2 regions of the Azospirillum sp. genome follow, and region 2 is predicted to be linked to the other one. Evidence: riboswitches for the same ligand, from Rfam matches in the RefSeq annotation. Region 2 holds a riboswitch; the other holds the start of a gene.
The links. A riboswitch is a leader RNA that binds a small molecule or an ion and turns the genes downstream of it on or off. The one in region 2 is predicted to bind cobalamin.

Region 1: another riboswitch for cobalamin. It lies ahead of bluB (5,6-dimethylbenzimidazole synthase); the one in region 2 lies ahead of ACRWK7_RS02600 (sirohydrochlorin chelatase).

Annotation. Positions count from the first base shown of each region.
Region 1 covers NZ_JBOZRT010000060.1:48,248-57,319, reverse strand. The annotation lists gene ACRWK7_RS14385 (response regulator) at 1-1,340, shown strand, start outside; gene ACRWK7_RS14380 (hypothetical protein) at 1,337-1,822, opposite strand; gene ACRWK7_RS14375 (M48 family metalloprotease) at 1,976-3,067, shown strand; gene ACRWK7_RS14370 (hypothetical protein) at 3,245-3,601, shown strand; gene ACRWK7_RS14365 (iron transporter) at 3,676-4,239, opposite strand; gene ACRWK7_RS14360 (4Fe-4S binding protein) at 4,281-5,735, opposite strand; gene ACRWK7_RS14355 (hypothetical protein) at 6,128-6,817, shown strand; cobalamin riboswitch at 6,846-7,030, shown strand; gene bluB (5,6-dimethylbenzimidazole synthase) at 7,077-7,787, shown strand; gene ccmI (c-type cytochrome biogenesis protein CcmI) at 7,845-9,072, opposite strand, start outside.
Region 2 covers NZ_JBOZRT010000016.1:29,923-38,994, forward strand. The annotation lists gene ACRWK7_RS02565 (SGNH/GDSL hydrolase family protein) at 1-471, opposite strand, end outside; gene ACRWK7_RS02570 (OpgC family protein) at 468-1,619, opposite strand; gene ACRWK7_RS02575 (TRAP transporter large permease) at 1,630-2,931, opposite strand; gene ACRWK7_RS02580 (TRAP transporter small permease) at 2,937-3,446, opposite strand; gene ACRWK7_RS02585 (TRAP transporter substrate-binding protein) at 3,561-4,538, opposite strand; gene ACRWK7_RS02590 (CbtA family protein) at 4,645-5,322, opposite strand; gene ACRWK7_RS02595 (CbtB domain-containing protein) at 5,333-5,515, opposite strand; cobalamin riboswitch at 5,548-5,758, opposite strand; cobalamin riboswitch at 5,823-6,043, shown strand; gene ACRWK7_RS02600 (sirohydrochlorin chelatase) at 6,146-7,291, shown strand; gene ACRWK7_RS02605 (precorrin-8X methylmutase) at 7,281-7,931, shown strand; gene cbiE (precorrin-6y C5,15-methyltransferase (decarboxylating) subunit CbiE) at 7,931-9,072, shown strand, end outside.

The sequences.
Region 1 (9,072 bases), on a different contig from region 2:
GCACCGGCCTGGGGTTACCGCTGACCCGGCATCTGGTGGAGCTGCACGGCGGCACGCTGGCGTTGAGCAGCTGCGTCGGCAAGGGATCCACCATAGCGGCGCGCTTCCCGGCGGAGCGTCTGGTTCGCCTCCCCGCCCCCTGCGCCGCCGCCGCGCAGGCGCCGGGCGTCGCCAGCATTCTGGTGGTGGACGACGACGCTCTGCTGCGCCAGGCCACGGCGCTGGTGCTGGAGGGCTACGGGCACCGTGTCCTACAGGCGGGAAACGCCAACGAGGCGCTGGCGGTGCTGAACGGCGGCGAAACCATCGACCTGCTGGTCACCGACGTGATCATGCCGCCGGGCATGAGCGGGATCGAACTGGCCCAGCAGGTGAAGCGCCTGTGGCCCGCCCTGGGCATCATCGTCACCTCCGGCTTCGCGACGCACACGGTGACCAGCAGCGACGATCCGCAGCCGGTCTACGAAATGCTGCCCAAGCCGTTCTCGGCGCTGGAGCTGAAGGCGAAGATCGACACCCTGCTCGCCGCCGCCCCGCGCCCCGCGCCGCCCGCGCTGCCGGCGCCGGCGCCGGCCTCCGCCCCGCACCCGCTGCGCATCCTGGTGGCCGACGACCTCGACAGCAACCGCACGGTGGCCTCGGCCATCCTGCGCCTCGCCGGGCACGCGGTGGACACCGTGGAGACCGGTGCCGAGGCGCTGGACGCCGTGCAGCACGCCCGCTACGACCTCGTGCTGATGGACGTGCAGATGCCGGTGATGGACGGTCTGGCGGCGGCGCGCGCCATCCGCGCCCTGCCGCCGCCGGTCGGGCGGCTGCCGATCCTGGCGCTGACCGCGGGCGCCCTGCCCCGCCAGATCGAGGAGTGCCGCAACGCCGGGATGGACGGCCACGTGCTGAAGCCCATCGAGCGCGCCGCCCTGCTGGCCGCCGTGCAGAGCGCCGCCGCCCACGGCGCCAACGCCCTCGATCCCGACGAGGCCGACCTGCCGGTGCTCGACGAGTTCATCCTGGACGAATTGCGGGAGTCGCTCAGCAACGGCTCCTGCGCTGACTTGATCGACGACTTCCTGCGCTCGGCGCCCGAGCGGCTGACCGCCCTGCGCGCCGCCGGCGACGATCTGGCGGCGGTGGACCGCCGGGCGCACGCGATGGTGTCCTACGCCGGCAACGTCGGCCTGCGCGTGCTGCCGGCGCGCTGCCGCCAGCTCTGCGCCGCCGCGCACGAGGGCGACCTCGCCGCCGTGCGCGCCCTGCACGCCCTCGTCGAGGAGGCGGCGCAGGAAGGGCTGGCGGCGCTGCGGGCCTACCGGGAACGCATGCCGATCCCGATGACCTAGGGCCCGGCGATCCCGATCGTCCTGCTCTCCCCGGGGAACCGCTCGGCCAGCGGGGCGAACGGCGCCTTGCCGGCGCGGTACTCGGTGGGCAGGCCCTTGCAGACGTTCTTGACGAAGCGGATGTCGTGGCCCTGGTTCTGCTCGTCCAGGGCGGCGCGCGCCTTGACCAACGCCTCGTCCATGCGCCGCGCGGTGTCGCGCGCCGGGCTGCGGGAGCCGGCGCGCGCGGCCTCCTGCGCCAGCACCGCCTCGATCTTCGCTTGGGCGTCCTTCACGTCGTCGAAATACTGCTCCATGACGTCGAGGTGCTCCTCGCGCCGCTCGACGTCGTGGTCGGCGCAACGCGCCACCATGGCGATGGTGCGGGCAACCCAGTCCCAGAGGACCGCGGCGTCGTCCGCGCCGCCCGCCCGCGCCGGGGCGGCGCACAGCAGGGCCGGCACCGTCGCCATGACCGCCAGGAAGGACGCGCGTCTTCTCACCACCACCGCTCCGCGACAGGACCGTTCCGCTTCTACCCAGGCCACCCGGACCTCGCAACAGCATAGTCCCCCGCCCGCTGGGGAAACCGTGACAAAGCCGCCGCCCGGCACGTTTCTTGCGGCCGCGCGCCGGTCCGGACGTGGGGAGGGTCGATGCGGATGCGCTGGGGTGCGCTGATGGCGCTGGCCATGCTGGCGGCGTGCAGCCGCCCGGTGGCCGAGGTGCCGAGGATCGACGGGGACCGCCAGCGGGCCGAAGCCGACCTGCAGCTCCGCCTCGCCGCCGAACGCGGCCTCGCCGGCCTGTCCGCGCCGCCCGCCATGCCCGGCAGCGCCGACGGCATCACCCGGCTGCAACGCCTGCACGCGATCGGCGCCCGGGTTCTGGAGGCCAACGCGCCACTGTGCGGCCGGCGGCTGCGCCACGATCTCGGCGTGGTGCCGATGAACCGCTCCGACAGCCCGTTCGCCGCCGACTTCCTGCGCCACTTCGAGAACGACCCGGCCGTCGTGGTGCTCGCCGACACCGGCCCCGCCGGGCCCGACCGGCCGCGTCCCGGCGACCGGCTGCTGGCGGTGGACGGCGAGCCGGTGCCGACCGGCCGCGACACGCTCCCGCAGGTCCAGGCGCTGCTGAAGCGCGCGGCAGCGACGGGGCGCCCGGTCGTGCTGTCGCTGCGCCGCGACGACGCGCCGCTGGAGCTTCGACTGACGCCGAGGTTGCGCTGCGACTACGACGTGCTGCTGGACCGCGCCGGCATGGTCAACGCCTTCGCCGACGGCCGCTCGGTGCGCTTCACCACCGGCATGGTCGACTTCGCCGGCGACGACGAGCTGGGCCTGATCTTCGGCCATGAGCTGGGCCACAACGCCATGGAGCACATGGACAAGCGCGAGGAGAACGCCCGCGCCGGCTCGACGCTCGGCGCCGTCCTCGACCTGCTGACCGGGGCGGAGCATCTCGGCGGCTACTGGGCCGACGTGGCGCGCGGCGCCTACGGCCGCGACTTCGAGGCGGAGGCCGACTATGTCGGCGCCTACTACGCGGCGCGCGCCGGCTTCGACGTGGCGGCGGCGGCCGGCGTCTGGCGACGCCTGGGGGCGGCCAACCCGCGCACCATCACCATGTCCACCAGCCACCCGACCAACCCCGCCCGCTTCGTCGCCCTGGAATCCGCCGCCCGCGAGATCGACGCCAAGCGCCGCACCGGCGCCGAGCTGCGCCCGGAGATCCGACTGCGCTGACCACCGGACGGCCCTTGTCTCCACCGCGGGAATGCCAAGGCGCGGTTTTCCGGGAATGGGGAATCCCGGCGGGAATCCTCCACGGATTCACAGGCCATGACCCTGGCACGCCCCTTGCGAAGACCGGGATGCGCGCCGCCGGACGTCGGACCCGCGCACCGGACAAGGGAGACCGCCATGACGCGCACTCTGACCGCCCTCGCCGCCCTGGTGGCCATCGCCGCTCCGGCCGCCCTGTCCTCCGCCACCCCGCGCGACGCCGCACCGCTGCACCGCGCCGGCACCAGCCTCTCCATCGCGGTCGAGATGCCCTTCACCGCCACGGTGATCGAGGCCTACGACACCGCCGAACACACCTACGCCCTGGTCGAGGACGAGGACGGCCGCCGCTGGCTGGCCGCCCCGCGCGCCGCGGTGAAGCCGGGCATGGCGGTGCGCCATTCCGACGGCACGTTGCAACGCAACGTCCACGCCACCGACCTGAACCGCACCTTCGCGGGCGTCTACGTCATCGCCGCCCTCCAGGCGGAATGAACGGTAAGCACGCCACGGAAAAGGCCGGGCAAAACGCCCGGCCTTTTTGTTGCCTGCGGTGGCGGGAGGGCGGCTCAGTACCCGCCCTTCTTCCCCGTGCTGCCGACGAAGGTGAAGGCCCACTCCAGCGACACCGGCTGCCACCAGGGCTTCGCGCCGGTCTCCTTGTCGAGGTGGCGCGGAAACACCTTGGCCGACGGCGGGGCGACGATCAGCTCGACCGTGTACTTGCCCGGCCCGTTCAGCAGCAGGTTCGCCGCGTAGTGCGGGCCGTCCGAGGCGATCATCGGCTTCAGCACACCGTCGCCGACCCAGTCGGTGCCCTGCTTGCGCACGATGTACTCGACCTGCAGGTAGGGCACGAAGGCGCCGGGGAAGAAGCCGTAGGCGTTGTCCCTGGTGGCGGTGATCACCGCCTCCAGGTGCGCGTCGGCCGGGCCGCTGTGGCCGGCGTGCGGGTTGGCGGCGGGCTTGCCGGGCTCGTCGCTGGTCTCCACCTCGACCGCCTGGATGTAGCGCGTGACGATGCTCATGCCCTCGCGCTCGGCGGTGCCGATGTCGCGGCCGGCGGCGAGCGCCACCGGCGCGGCGGCGCCCAGCAGCAGGGCGGCGAGCGGAAGGGCGTACAGGGTCTTCATCGGGAAATCCTCAGGCAAACGGAAGGTCGTCAGAGTCCGGATCACAGGCCGAACAGCGCCGGCCACCAGCCGAACGCGATGGCGGCGCTGCCCAGCGCGCCGGGCAGCAGCGGCAGCCAGCGCCGCGACGCCGCCAAGCCCTGGCCGGCCAGGATGCGCCAGCCGAGCCAGCCGCTCCACACCAGGCTGGCGGCGAACAGCAGGCCCTTGGCGGCGCGCACCGCCTCCGGCCCGAATCCCAGCAGTTGCAGCGGCGCGAACAGCGCGGTGCCAAGCCCGACGGCCAGCGACACCATGGCCACCGGCGCGTACTGGTAGCCCAGCTCGGTGAAGCGGCGGGCGAAGCCGGAGTCCGCCCCGGCCCGGCCGGCGAGGCGCGCCGCGGCGGCCGTGGTTGCGCCCAGCAGCGCAGCGTACAGCGCCATCACCGCCAGCATCGCCGCGACGATCAGGAAGAAGTCGAGCCAGACCAGAACCTCGCGGCGCTCCGGGTGGACGCTCATCAGCCACGCCGGCCCCGGCTCGGCGAGCCAGAGCAGGTCGCGCTCGATGGCCCATTCGCCGAACGCCTGCCGGAGGTCCTGCCACACCGGCAGGATCTGCCACAGGAAGCCGCCCAGCGCGATGCCGGTGCCGATGAACAGGAACCACACCTCCATCGGGTTGGCGTGATGGTGGCGGATCTCTTCCACCTCCTCGCCCGGCCGGCGCAGGCGCAGCGCCACGCCGCCTTTGGCCTCGGGGTTGACGCAGCGGAAGCACTCGATGCAGTGGCGCGATTCCTGTTTGCGCGTCACGTCGATCATGGTCGGGCAGACGCCGTGCTCGGTGTAGGCCTCGCCGCCGGGCAGCCGCAGCTTCGGCTGGAACTCCACCGCGCCGAGGCGCGAGAAGACGCCGAGCAGCAGGCCGATCGGGCACATGTGCCGGCACCACGCGCGCCGGCGCCGGCCGTACAGGAAGCCGACGACGACGGCCGCCGCCATGGTGCCGCCGAACACGCCGGCCGCCGCTTCCGGGTGGTCACGCACGCCGACGGTCTGGCCGAGGATGGTGACGATGAGGAAGCTGACCACCGGCAGACCTTCCCAGCGCATCCAGGCGGGGATGCCCCACTGCGGGCCGAAGCGGTTGCCCCACTCGGCCGCCGCGCCCATCGGGCAGAGGATGCCGCACCAGGAGCGCCCGGTGACGATGACGGACAGGAACACCAGCGGGAACCACAGCCCCCACAGCACGTAGGATGCGAACGGCGTGATGTGGTCGAACGCCCCGGCGCCCGGCGGCGCTTCCGGCGTGAACAGCGGCCCGAAGATGATCGTCATGAAGACGACGAACATCGCCGCGTGCACGGCGGCCAGCCGGCGGCGGTGGCGGACGAAGAAGCCCTCGACGGCGCGGGTCAGCGCGGTGACGGCCGACGGCCGCGCCGGCGCGCGGCGGATGGCGCAGGGGGTGGACTCCACGGTCCGGGCTTGGGAAGTGTTGCCGCTCATGGCAGGTGTCCGGTTGCATCGGGCTCGACGCCCGCGGACACGGCAGCAAGATCCGGACCAACGCGGCGCCCGGCACCCATGGCGTTCCCAAGGTCGGGAGTCCGTTCCGGCGTTTCCATTTCCGGGAATCGCTTCCCGGCGCGGGGAAGCCGGCGGACGGCGCGTCCCGCAAAAGAAAACGCACCGGCCGTGGAAACGGGCGGTGCGTCGAGGAAGCGGCGTTGGGAGAGATCGTGAAGCCGCACTGTGCACGCTGACTTTCGCAAAGCGCGTGCCAGCGGCGCCGGACGGCCGGCAGCATTTTTCTGCGACCGTGCCGCAGTGGCCCGGCTTTGGCATGGACCCCGGCGGGCGTCCGCGCGGCGCCCTTCCCGCAGCCGTGGTTCAGAACCATGTCCCGCCGTCTCGTCCTCGCCGCCATGCTCAGCCTTCCGCTCTGCGGATGCTATGGCCTGTGGGACACGAACCAGACGCTGATCCAGTTCGTGACCGGCGCCAAGCTGGAGGTCGCCAAGAAGCCGACCTACGCCGAGGAGCGCGACGGCGCACGCCGACGCAAGGTCATCGTAAAGACCAAGGCCGAGGTGGAGGCGGAGAAGGCCAAGAAGGGCGGCGACGGCAAGCCCGCCGAGAAGGGCGACGACTCCGACGTCGCCATCCTGAAGAAGGCGCAGGAGCGCGTCGACAACAAGGACAAGCCCCCGGCCGAACCCAAACCCGCCGAGCCCAAACCGGCGGAGAGCAAGCCCCCCGAGAACAAGCAGACGCTGCCGACCCCGCCCGACGACGCCAAGCCGGATGACACCCAGGTGGTGGCCAAGCCGCAATACCCCGAGCAGAAGGCGCCGCCCGCGGTGCCGCGCCCGGCGGTGAAGGTGGACGCCTCGGCCGACGCCGCGGGCACCAAGCCGATGATCCCCCTGCCCTCGCCCGCCAAGTCGATCCCGCAGAACGCCACCCCGGCCGAGAAATCCTGGCAGGCGAAGACGGCCAAGCGCGACAGGAAGGCCCCGCAGCAGCAGGAGCACAAGGCGGACGCACCGGCCGAGGGCAAGCCGGCGGACACGCCCAAGGACAGCTGAAGGCTGGATCGCGCCGCGCCTTCGGTGTAGGACTGGCCGCGTTTCAGGTGCCCACGGGGTTTCCCCTGGGAGAATCGGGAAGGCGGTGCGACTCCGCCACGTGCCCAACGCTGTGAGGGGGACCGTCCGGACACACGCCACTGGCCCGCGCTGGGAAGGCGTCCGAACGGGATGAACCCGAGTCAGAAGACCGGCCTGAAAGCCATAGGGCCCCGCCATGGACGGGCGGCGGCTCACGCTTTCCCATGCAGGGGACACCATGGAAGCCAGTCTGATCCAGAGCAATCCCGACTTTTCCGCCGCCGAGCGCGACAGCGTCTACCGGTGCATCCACCAGCGGCGCGACGTCCGCGGCCAGTTCCTTCCGGACCCGATTCCGGACGCGACGCTGGCGCGCCTGCTGCGGGCCGCGCACCACGCCCCCTCGGTCGGCTTCATGCAGCCCTGGGACTTCATCGTCGTGCGCGAGGCCGAGGCCAAGCAACGGGTGCACGACGCCTTTGCGGCCGCCAACGCCGAAGCCGCGACGATGTTCGAGGGCGACCGGCAGCGGACGTACCGCACGCTCAAGCTGGAAGGCATTCTCGAAGCGCCGGTGGGGATCTGCGTCACCTGCGACCGCCGCCGCACCGGCCCGGTCGTCGTCGGACGGACGCACCAAAAGGAGATGGACCTCTACAGCGCCGTCTGCGCGGTCCAGAACCTGTGGCTGGCGGCGCGGGCGGAGAACCTCGGCGTCGGCTGGGTGAGCATCATGCGGCACGCCGACCTGCGCCGGGCGCTGGGCATCCCGCCGTCGATCCGGCCGATCGCCTACCTGTGCGTCGGCCGCGTCTCGCACTTCTTCGAGAAGCCCGAACTGGAAACCGCCGGCTGGCTGCCGCGCACGCCGTTGTCGGAGATCGTGTGGTTCGACCGCTGGCAGGAGCGGTCCGGGGCGGAACCGCTGCTGGAGCATCTCCAGCCGTAACGAAAAAGGGGCCGCGCGAAACCCGCGCGGCCCCCTCCCAAAAACCCGAAGGCGCGGTCAGCCCTCCGGCAACTCCTCGATCTGCTTCTTCAGCTCCTTGAACTCGGCCGACTTCGGATCCAGCCCGCCGAGCAGCTTCGACCAGTGCGTCCGCGCCATCCGGAAATGCCCGGCCTGCAGCTCGGCCAAGCCGACGAAGTACTGCGCGTCGGCGTTCGCCGGGTCGAGCGCCAGGATCTCGCGCATCACCGCGACGTACTCGCCCGGCAGCTGCTCCGGCTCGCCGGCCATCAGCAGCAGGACGTCGGCGTAGTCCATCTTGACCTGGACGTCCGCCGGCTTCAGCGCCACGGCCTTGGCGTAGGCGTCGCGTGCCTTCTCCATGTCGCCGAGCACCCGGTAGGAGCGGCCGAGCTTCACCCAGCCCTCCGCGTCGTCGCCGTTCTGCGCCAGCTTGTCGGCGAGCTGCACCACCATCGCCTTGACCATCTCCGGCGTGTCGCGCTGGGCCGGGGCGACGCGCTCGTGGCGGGCGTCGCCCACCGAGGCGGTGACCGGCGACTGCGGCGGTACGCTCTCCGGGGCGACGCCGGCCGAGGCGGCGGCCTCCCGCATGCGCTCGCGCAGGAACGGCAGCCAGGGCGCCTCGGGGGCGGAGTCCTTCTCCAGGTCGCGCCAGATCGCCACCGCCTGCACGGCGTCGCCGAGCTGCATCGCCTCCATTCCCAGATAGAAGCGCGAGCGCGGGTCGCCCGGGTGCAGGCGCAGCGCGTTGCGGAATGCGTTGCCGGCCTCCGCCGTCACCGCGCCGCCGCCGGCCAGCGTGATGGACTCACCCAGCGTCGCGTAGGTCTCCGGGTCGGTGCTGCCGAGCTTGGCGGCCTGCCGCAGCGACGCCGCAGCCTCGTCCAGCCGGTTCAGCGCGCGGTAGGAGCGGCCGAGCAGTTGCCAGCCCTCGACGTCGTTGGGGTTCTCGGTCAGCTTGGCCGACAGCCCCTCGATCATCGCCAGGATGGTCGGGTCCTGGTCGCCGCCCAGCTGCTGGCGCTCGGCCTGCGCCACCTCGTAGGGCTTGTCGGGCAAACCGGGCACGCCGAGGTGGTCGTAGAGCCCGACCGCCGCTGCCGGCACGACCACCGCCAGCGAGCCGGCCAGCGCCATCCGCGCACCGCGACCCACCGGCCGGGCGGCGCCGTCGCGGCCGACACCGAGGATGCGGCGCTGGACCTCGATGCGCGTCGCCTCGGCCTGATCGGGCGTCAGCAGGCCGGCCTCGACGTCGCGC
Region 2 (9,072 bases):
GATGTCGGATCCCCGCGCGTGCGTCTGGGCGATGCCGGACGCCAGCGCCGCGCCGAAGCCGTCCGGGCCGACGTTGCGCATCGCGTCCATGGTGCCCACCTGCCAGACCACCAGCGCCGGGTGCTGCTCCTTCACCGCCGCGTCCATGGCGGGCAGCATCTCGTGCGCCGTGGCGCCCGGAAGGTTGCGCACCGCCACCGTCACCCGGCGGCCGGGCAGGCGCGCCGCCAGCTCCTTTTCCAACTGGGCGGGGTAGCTGGCCTCGCCGCGCGCGGGGTTCGCCTTCGCCGTGTTGACGACCAGGATGGGAAGGGTGCCGGCCTTTTTCAGCCAGCTCTGCGCGCGGGTCAGGTGTGCGTCGACGGTCAGGACGCTCTCCGGCACCGCGCAGGGATCGTCCGCCGGCTGCTGCGCGAGGGCGCCGGTCGCGGCGAGCAGGATGGCCGGAAGCAGGGCAGCGGCAGGCTTCATGCGCCGGAGTCCTCGAACGCCGGGGCCGCCGGACGGGGCGGCCGGCCGGCCGACTGGTACCACGTGAGCACGCGTGCGGTCAAAATCATGGCAGTTATGCCGATAATTGTGACAGCAAACTGCGCAAAAAGCGAGCCGTTCACCTGCACCAGCACCGTCTGGCCGGCGAAGGACAGGAAGATGCCCAGGCAGAACACGTGCAGCGACTGCCGGCCGCACAGCACCACCGGCGCCAGCAGGCGGGAGTGCAGCCACGCGCTGCCCGGCCGCGCCACCTGCAGGACGAGGTAGGCGAGCGCGAGGAAATGCACGACGCGCAACGGGTCGAGGTCGGTCTTGCTGATCGGGTACAGCACCTCGCCCAGGCGCGGCGGCATGAAGGCGCCCAGCGAGGCGATCTGCCAGGACAGCGCCAGCAGCATCGACGCCGCGATGTACGCCGCCGCCAGCAGCAGCGCCGGCAGCCGTGGCCGGGTGAGCGCCGCGGTGGCGTCGGGGAAGCGCTGCAGCACCGCGCCCAGCACGAATATGAACTGCCAGGCGAAGGGGTTGAAGAACCATTCGCCGCCCTCCGGGTAGGTGGGCAGGTTCCAGCCGAAGTGGCGGGTCAGCACGTACAGCCCGCCCGACGCCGCCAGCAGCGGCATCGGGCCGCGCACCAGCACCGGCAGCAGCAGCGGCACCACCAGCAGCAGCACGATGTAGAGCGGCAGGATGTCCAGGTTGGCCGGGCGGAACTTCAGCAGCAGCGCCTGCACCAGCGCCACCGTCGGGTCGGCGAAGAAGCTGCCGATGCCCATCTCCTCGGCGAACAGCGGGTTGTCGAAGGCGCGCGTGGTGTACGCCACCTGGGCGGTGAAGGCGATGAACAGGAAGATGTACGTCAGGTACAGCGTCCAGCAGCGGTCCAGCACCTTGGCCGACGCGAAGCCCCAGCCGCTGCGCGCGTACACCTTGGCGTACACCATGGACGAGGTGTAGCCGGAGATGAAGACGAACACTTCCGACGCGTCGCTCAGGCCGTAGTTGCGCGAGGTCAGCCAGGCGAACTGGTTGGCCGGGATGTGGTTCACGAAGATGAACCACAGCGCCAGCCCCCGGAAGAAGTCGAGCCGGAGGTCGCGCCCGCCCTGCTCCCGTCCTGTCATCCGTTCTCCGTCAGCCCATCATCTGCGACGGTAGCCAGGTCACCATCCCCGGGAAGACCCACAGCAGCGCCACCATCAGCACCATCACGACGAAGAACGGCATCGCCGCCTTGCCGATCGTGAAGATGCCGTAGCCGGTCATCGGCTGCAGCACGAACAGGTTGAATCCCACGGGCGGGGTGATCTGCGCCATCTCCACCACGATGACGATGTAGATGCCGAACCACAGCAGGTCGATCCCCGCCTGCTGGACCATCGGCAGGATCACCGACGTGGTCAGCACCACCATCGAGATGCCGTCGAGGAAGCAGCCCATGATGACGAAGAACACCGTCAGCGCCGCCAGAAGCGAAATGGTGGAGAACTGCTGCGCCGTGATCCACTCGGCCAGCGCCCGCGGGATGCCGGTGTAGCCCATGGCGGCGGTGAGGAACGCCGCCCCCGCCAGGATGAAGGAGATCATGCAGGTGGTGCGCGCGCCGCCCAGCACGCTGTCGCGGAAGGTCGCCCAGCTCAGCGTGCCGGTGACCGCCGCCAGCACCAGGGCGCCCAGCACGCCGACCGCCGCCGCCTCGGTCGGCGTGGCGAAGCCGCCGTAGATGGAGCCGAGCACCGCGACGATCAGCAGCATCACCGGGATCAGCGCGCCGGTCTCGCGGATCTTCTCACCGAAGCTCATGCGGATGTCGTTGGGCGGCACCTTGTCGGGGTTGAGCAGCGACCAGCCGGCGACGTAGGCCATGAACAGCCCGCTCAGCACGATGCCGGGAATCACGCCGGCGATGAACAGCCGGGCGATGGAGACGTCGGCCGCCACGCCGTAGACGATCATGATGATGGACGGCGGGATCAGCAGACCCAGCGTGCCGGCGCCGGCCAGCGAGCCGACGATCATCATCGGGTCGTAGCCGCGCCGCTTCAGCTCCGGGATGGTCATGCGGCCGATGGTGGCGGCGGTGGCGGCGGAGGAGCCGGAGACCGCCGCGAAGATCGAGCAGCCGACGATGTTGACGTGCATCAGCCGCCCCGGCAGCCAGCCCATCCAGGGGGCGAGGCCGCGGAACATGTCCGACGAGATGCGGGTGCGGAACAGGATCTCGCCCATCCAGATGAACAGCGGCAGGGCGGTCAGCGTCCACGAGGTGGAGGCGCCCCAAACGTTGGTGGCCATCACCAGACCGATGGGGCGCGAGGTGAACAGCGCCATGGCGACGAAGCCGACGCCGGCCAGCGCCAGCGCCACCCAGACGCCGGCCGCCAGCATGACGAACATGGCGACGACCACGACGATGGAAGCGGTGGTGGGATCCATGCGGCTCAGCCCTCGGTCGGTGCGTCGGCGGTTTCGTAGGTCGCCTGATGGCCACTGGCGACGCGGATCAGGTCGTCGAGGAAGGCAATGGCCAGCACGATCAGGCCGGCGGCCATGATCGTCTGCGGGATCCACAAGGGGATCGGCAGCACACCCTGGCTGACGTCGCCGAAATCGTAGGACTGCCAGGTCATGCGGCTCCAGTGGAAGGCGAAGTAGCCGGTCAGAGCGGTGGCGAAGGCGAGGCACAGCAGCTCGAACGCCCGCCGCGGCGCGCCGTGCAGGCGTTCCACGATGATGCCGACGCGGATGTGCGCGCCCTGCCGCAGGCTGGGGCCGAGCATCAGCGCGAAGGAGCCGGCCATGGCGTAGCCGGCGAACTCGTCGGCGGCGGGGATGGCGATGCCGAACGGGCGGGCGAACACGAGGGCGAGGATCGGCACTGCGATCAGCACGAACAGGACCGCACCGAGGAACTCCGCGGTCCGGTAGAGCGCGGACAGGGCAGGACGCATGGGGACTCCGGGAGGGATTTTGCCCCCTCCCCATCCCTCCCCCGCTTCGCGGGAGAGGGGGCTCGTTCCCTCCACCGCGCCAGCGGGGGAGGGGCAGGGAGGGGGCAGCCGAACTTACTTCCTGAACGCCGCGACGATCGCTTCGCCGTCGGATCCAGCGGCCTTCTGCCACTCGGCGGTCATGGTCTTGCCGACCTCGGCGAAGCCGTCCTTCAGCGCCGCCGGCGGGGCCAGCACCTTCATGCCGTTGTCGGCCAGCGCCTTGTTCAGGTCGGCGGTCTTCTTCTCCCAGCCGTCCCAGCCGCGCGCCTCGGCCTTCGCCGCGGCGTCCTGCACCGCCTTCTTGGTGGCGTCGTCCAGGCCGTTCCAGACGTCCAGGCTGACGAACACCATGTTGCGCGGCAGCCAGGCCTGCACGTCGTAGTAGACCTTGACGAAGTCCCAGGCCTTGCTGTCCACGCCGGTCGCCGCCGAGGTGATCATCGCCGACACGATGCCGGTGCCGAAGGCCTGGGCCACCTCGGCCGCCTCGATCTTGGTGGGCACGGCGCCGGTCAGTTCGGCGATGCGGGTGGTGGCCGGGTTGTAGGCGCGGAACTTCTGCCCCTTGAGGTCGGCGACCGAGGCGATCTCCTGCTTCACGTACAGGCCCTGCGGCGGCCACGCGACGGAGTACAGAAGCTTGAGCTTCTGCCGCTCCAGCTTCTTCTCCAGGTACGGCTTGGAGACCTGGTAGAGCTTCTTGGCCGAGGCGAAGTCGGTGGCCAGGAAGGGCACCGAGTCGAGGCCGTACAGCGGATCCTCGTTCGCCCAGGAGGAGATCAGCACCTCGCCCAGCTGCGCTTGGCCCGACTGCACGGCGCGCTTGATCTCCGGATGCTTGATCAGCGAGCCGTTGGAATGGACGGTGATCTGGATCTTGCCGTTGGTGGCGGCCTTCACGTCGTCCGCGAACTGGCGGACGTTCTGGGTGTGGAAGTTGCCGTCGGGGTAGGGCGTCGGCATGTCCCAGGTCTCGGCCAGCGCCGGCCCCGAGGCCAGGGCGAGCGCCACGGCGGCGGCGCCCAGACGGTAGCGGGTGCTTGTGAGCATCGGTCTCGGTCTCCCTGTCGTGCGTGCGGACGTTGAACGTTCTTGTGCACGCACGACAGGTTTCCGCGTTAACGGACGGCCGTCAAATCATTTCACGGCCGAGACTTTAGGATGCGAAGCGCTTGAAGAAGCCGCCGGCCATCCAGCCCAGCGCCGCCCAGAAGATGGCGCTGATCACGATGGACTTGGCGACGAACTGCGCCACCAGCTCCGGCGGCGGGGAGCCGCCGAAGGCGTCGGGGTGCGGTGCACCGACGGCGTGCGGCAGGACCAGCAGCGCCAGCCCCACGGGAAGCCGCCACCACCCCTTGCCGAACGCCAGCACCGCCAGCCCGCCGGCCGCGCCCAGCGCCGCGAAGACCCACCAGGCCTGACGCGACGCCAGATCGGCGGCGATGGTGCCGGGCAGCTCCGGCGGCAGGCCGAGGGCCGGTGCCAGGGTGAAGGTGGCGAAGCCGCCCAGACCCCACAGCATTCCCTCGCGCGCCTCGACCGGCCGGCCGGACAGCGCGAAGGCCCCCACGACCAGCAGCGCGAAGCCGACTCCGGTGATGAGGTTGGCCGCCGCCGTCAGCGCGGTGCGGGTGACGACGTCCTCCGCCTCGGGTTCGGCGGGAAGGGGGGCGGAATGGTCATGGCCGGTGTGGTCATGCACCCCGCCGCCGGTCTCGAACACCTCGGCCTGGAGGATCAGCGGTGTCGTGGTGACGGCCTGCAATACGGAAACGAGGACGCCAGCCAGCAGCCCCGCGGCGAGCGCCGCGGAGAGAATCCGCCTCAACATGGCCCCGGCCTTAGTGGCAGGGGAACGAGAAGGCGTGCCGGGCGTCGTGCGCGGCGTCGTGCAGCGCCTGCGCGTTGGCGAAGCCGGCGCCGTAGACCAGGAAGCTGCCGAGCAGCATCGCCACCAGCGCGGCGACCAGGGTCTCCGAACGCGACAGGCTGCGGGAAGAGGACGAAACGGTCGTGTTGGTCATCGATGTCTCCATGTGCCGTCACACCCGACGGATTGGATTGAGCCTCGATGGCAGGTTTCCTGGCTCGCGGGTCGTCGCCGTGTGGCCGATGCCTTCCCGGAATCCGGTGGCATGAGCCGGCTCGCCGCTTACAGTTGCGGGGGCAGCCACGGGCTTGGTCCCTCGATTTGGTCGACCGCACCGTGTTCCCTATTATCCCGGCGTGGCTTGGCCGTGCCGGGCACCATCGGCGCACACTCTGGCAGTGCGCCGCGGCCTCCGCAAGCCCGAATAAAGTCGTTGACCTTGCGGGCTGCGGGGGCCTAAGTCTGCCCCCCAGCGGCATGGTTCCCGCCACCCCGTAGGGGTGACGGGTGAAAAGGGAACGCGGGAAGGGCTTCGGCCCGGTGCCGCGGCTGCCCCCGCAACTGTGTGTGGCGAGTCGCGACGGCGAAGCATGCCACTGGCCGGAGACGATCCCGGCCGGGAAGGCCAGTCCCGCGGCGCTGACCCACGAGCCAGGAGACCTGCCCGGCCGCGACACGTCAACGAAGCTCCGGGCGGGGTGCACCGGTGGCGGGGCGCGATCCATGGTACGGCTCGTTCTCTCCCACGCTCCCCAGGCGCTTCCGGTCAGTGAAGGAAGAGTCCATGGGCGAGAAGCTCGGCGTCATGATCTGCGGCCACGGCAGCCGCGACGCGCAGGCGGTGGCCGAATTCGCCGCGGTGGCGCACACGCTCGCCCACCAGCTCCCCTACGAGCACGTCGAGTACGGCTACCTGGAGTTCGCGCGGCCGGTGCTGCGCGAGGGGCTGGACAAGCTGGTGGCGGCCGGCTGCACCCGCATCCTGGCGGTGCCGGCCATGCTGTTCGCCGCCGGGCACGCCAAGAACGACATCCCCTCGGTGCTGAACGCCTACGCCGCCGAGAAGCCGGGACTGACCATCGACTACGGCCGCGAGCTGGCCATCGACCTGAAGATGCTGCGCGCCGCCGGCGACCGCGTGGCGCAAGCGCTGGCGGCGGCCGGCGACGGCGTGCCGCGGCACGAGACGCTGCTGGTGGTGGTCGGGCGCGGCTCGTCGGACCCCGACGCCAACTCCAACGTCGCCAAGGTCACCCGTATGCTGTGGGAAGGGATGGGCTTCGGCTGGGCCGAGACCGCCTACTCCGGCGTCACCTTCCCGCTGGTCGAGCCGGGTCTGGAGCACGCCGCGCGCCTCGGCTACAAGCGGATCGTGGTGTTCCCGTACTTCCTGTTCACCGGCATTCTGGTGCGCCGCATCTACGACGCCACCGACGCCGTGGCGGCGCGCCACCCGGACATCGAGTTCGTCAAGGCGCCCTACCTCAACGACCACCCCATGGTGCTGGAGACCATGCGCGACCGCGTCCAGGAGATCCTGGACGGCACCGGCAACATGAACTGTCAGATGTGCAAGTACCGCGAGGCCTTCCTGGGCTTCGAGGACGAGGTTGGCCTGCGCCAGGAAAGCCACCACCATCACGTCGAGGGCATCGGCGTGGACGGCGGCGCCCATCACCATGATGATCACCACCACGACCACGGCGGCCATCACCATCACCATGGTCACGGCCACCATCATCATGACCACGATCATGATCACCACCACGATCATGATCACGGGCACGGCCATCCTCACGACCATCCCCATGACCACGATCACGGGCATGGCCATGATCACGGCCCTGGGCACGGACACCACCCGTACCCGCACGCCGACCATCCCCTGGGGCCGCGCAGCCTGACGCGGTCGGGCGCCGATGGCGACTGATCAGCCCGCCGCGTTGGACTACCTGCGCGATCCCGACGCCATCTACCGCCGGTCCTTCGCCACCATCCGGGCGGAAGCCGACCTGGCGCGCTTCCCGCCGGACGTGGCGGAACTGGCCATCCGCCTGATCCACACCTGCGGCATGGTCGATCTGGCGGACGACATCGCGTTCTCCGCCGACGTGGTGGCGCAGGGCCGCGCCGCGCTGCGCGCCGGCGCGCCGATCCTGGTGGACGCGCAGATGGTGGGCGCCGGCATCACGGCGCGCCTGCTGCCGGCGAGGAACCGCATCCTCTGCCACCTGCACGACGCGGCGGTGCCGGGTCTGGCGCGCGCCATCGGCACGACGCGCTCGGCCGCCGCCGTCGACCGCTGGCTGCCGGAGCTGGAGGGCGCCGTGGTCGCCATCGGCAACGCGCCGACCGCGCTGTTCCGCCTGCTGGAGCTGATCGACGCCGGGGCGCCGCGCCCGGCGGCGGTGCTGGCTTTCCCGGTGGGCTTCGTCGGCGCCGCGGAGTCCAAGGCCGAACTGGCCGGCAACCCGCGCGGCCTGTCCTTCGCCACCGTGCGCGGCCGGCGCGGCGGCAGCGCGCTGGCGGCAGCGGCGGTCAACGCACTGGCGGTGGGGTTGGGCACGTGATGGAGCCCTGGCTGACCATCATCGGCGTCGGCGAGGACGGTGTCGGCGGCCTGTCCGAGGCGGCGTTGCGCGCCATCACCGTGGCCGAAGTGCTGGTCGGCGGCGAGCGCCACCTCGCCATGCTGCCCGAGCACGAGGCGGAGCGGCTGGCCTGGCCCTCGCCCTTCGACGCGCTGATCGAGAAGCTGGAGTGCCGCCGCAACGTCCGGGTCGTCGTGCTGGCGAGCGGCGACCCGATGCTGTACGGCGTCGGCACGACGCTGCTGAAGCACTTCCCCGTCGGCGAAACCGTGGTGATGCCGGCGCCGAGCGCCTTCGCGCTGGCCTGCGCGCGGCTCGGCTGGGCGCGGGCGGAGGTGGAGTGCCTGACGCTGCACGGCCGCCCGGTCGAACTGCTGCACCCCGCGCTGGTTCCCGGCGCCCGCATCCTGGCGCTGAGCGCCGACGGCACCACGCCGGCCGCGGTGGCGGCGCTGCTGCGCGGGCGCGGCTACGGCCCGAGCCGGATCACGGTGCTGGAGCGCATGGGCCACCCCATCCTGGAAAAACGCGTCGCCGGGACCGCCGCGGACTGGGAGGAGCGGCCGCACGCCGCCTTGAACACCATCGCCATCGAGTGCGCCGCCGAGCCCGGTGCCGCGCTGCTGCCGCGCACGCCCGGCCTGCCCGACGACGCCTTCCGCCACGACGGCCAGCTCACCAAGCGCGAGGTGCGCGCGGTGACGCTCTCCGCGCTGATGCCCGTGCCAGGGCAGACGCTGTGGGACGTTGGGGCCGGCTGCGGCTCCGTCGCCATCGAGTGGATGCGCGCCGCGCCGCGCGCCCGCGCCATCGCGATCGAGCCACGCGCCGACCGGCTGGCGCTGATCGCGGAGAACGCCGCGGCGCTGGGCGTGCCGGGACTGAAGATCGTCGAGGGCGCGGCGCCGGATGCGCTGAACGCCCTGCCGGCGCCGGACGCCGTGTTCGTCGGCGGCGGCGTCACCGTCCCCGGCCTTGCCGAGGCGTGCTGGGAGGCGCTGCCTTCCGGCGGCCGCTTCGTCGCCAACGCCGTTACGCTGGAGGGTGAGCGGGCGCTGATCGACCTGTACGCCAAGCTCGGTGGCGGCCTGACGCAGCTGTCGGTGAGCCGCGCCGCCGA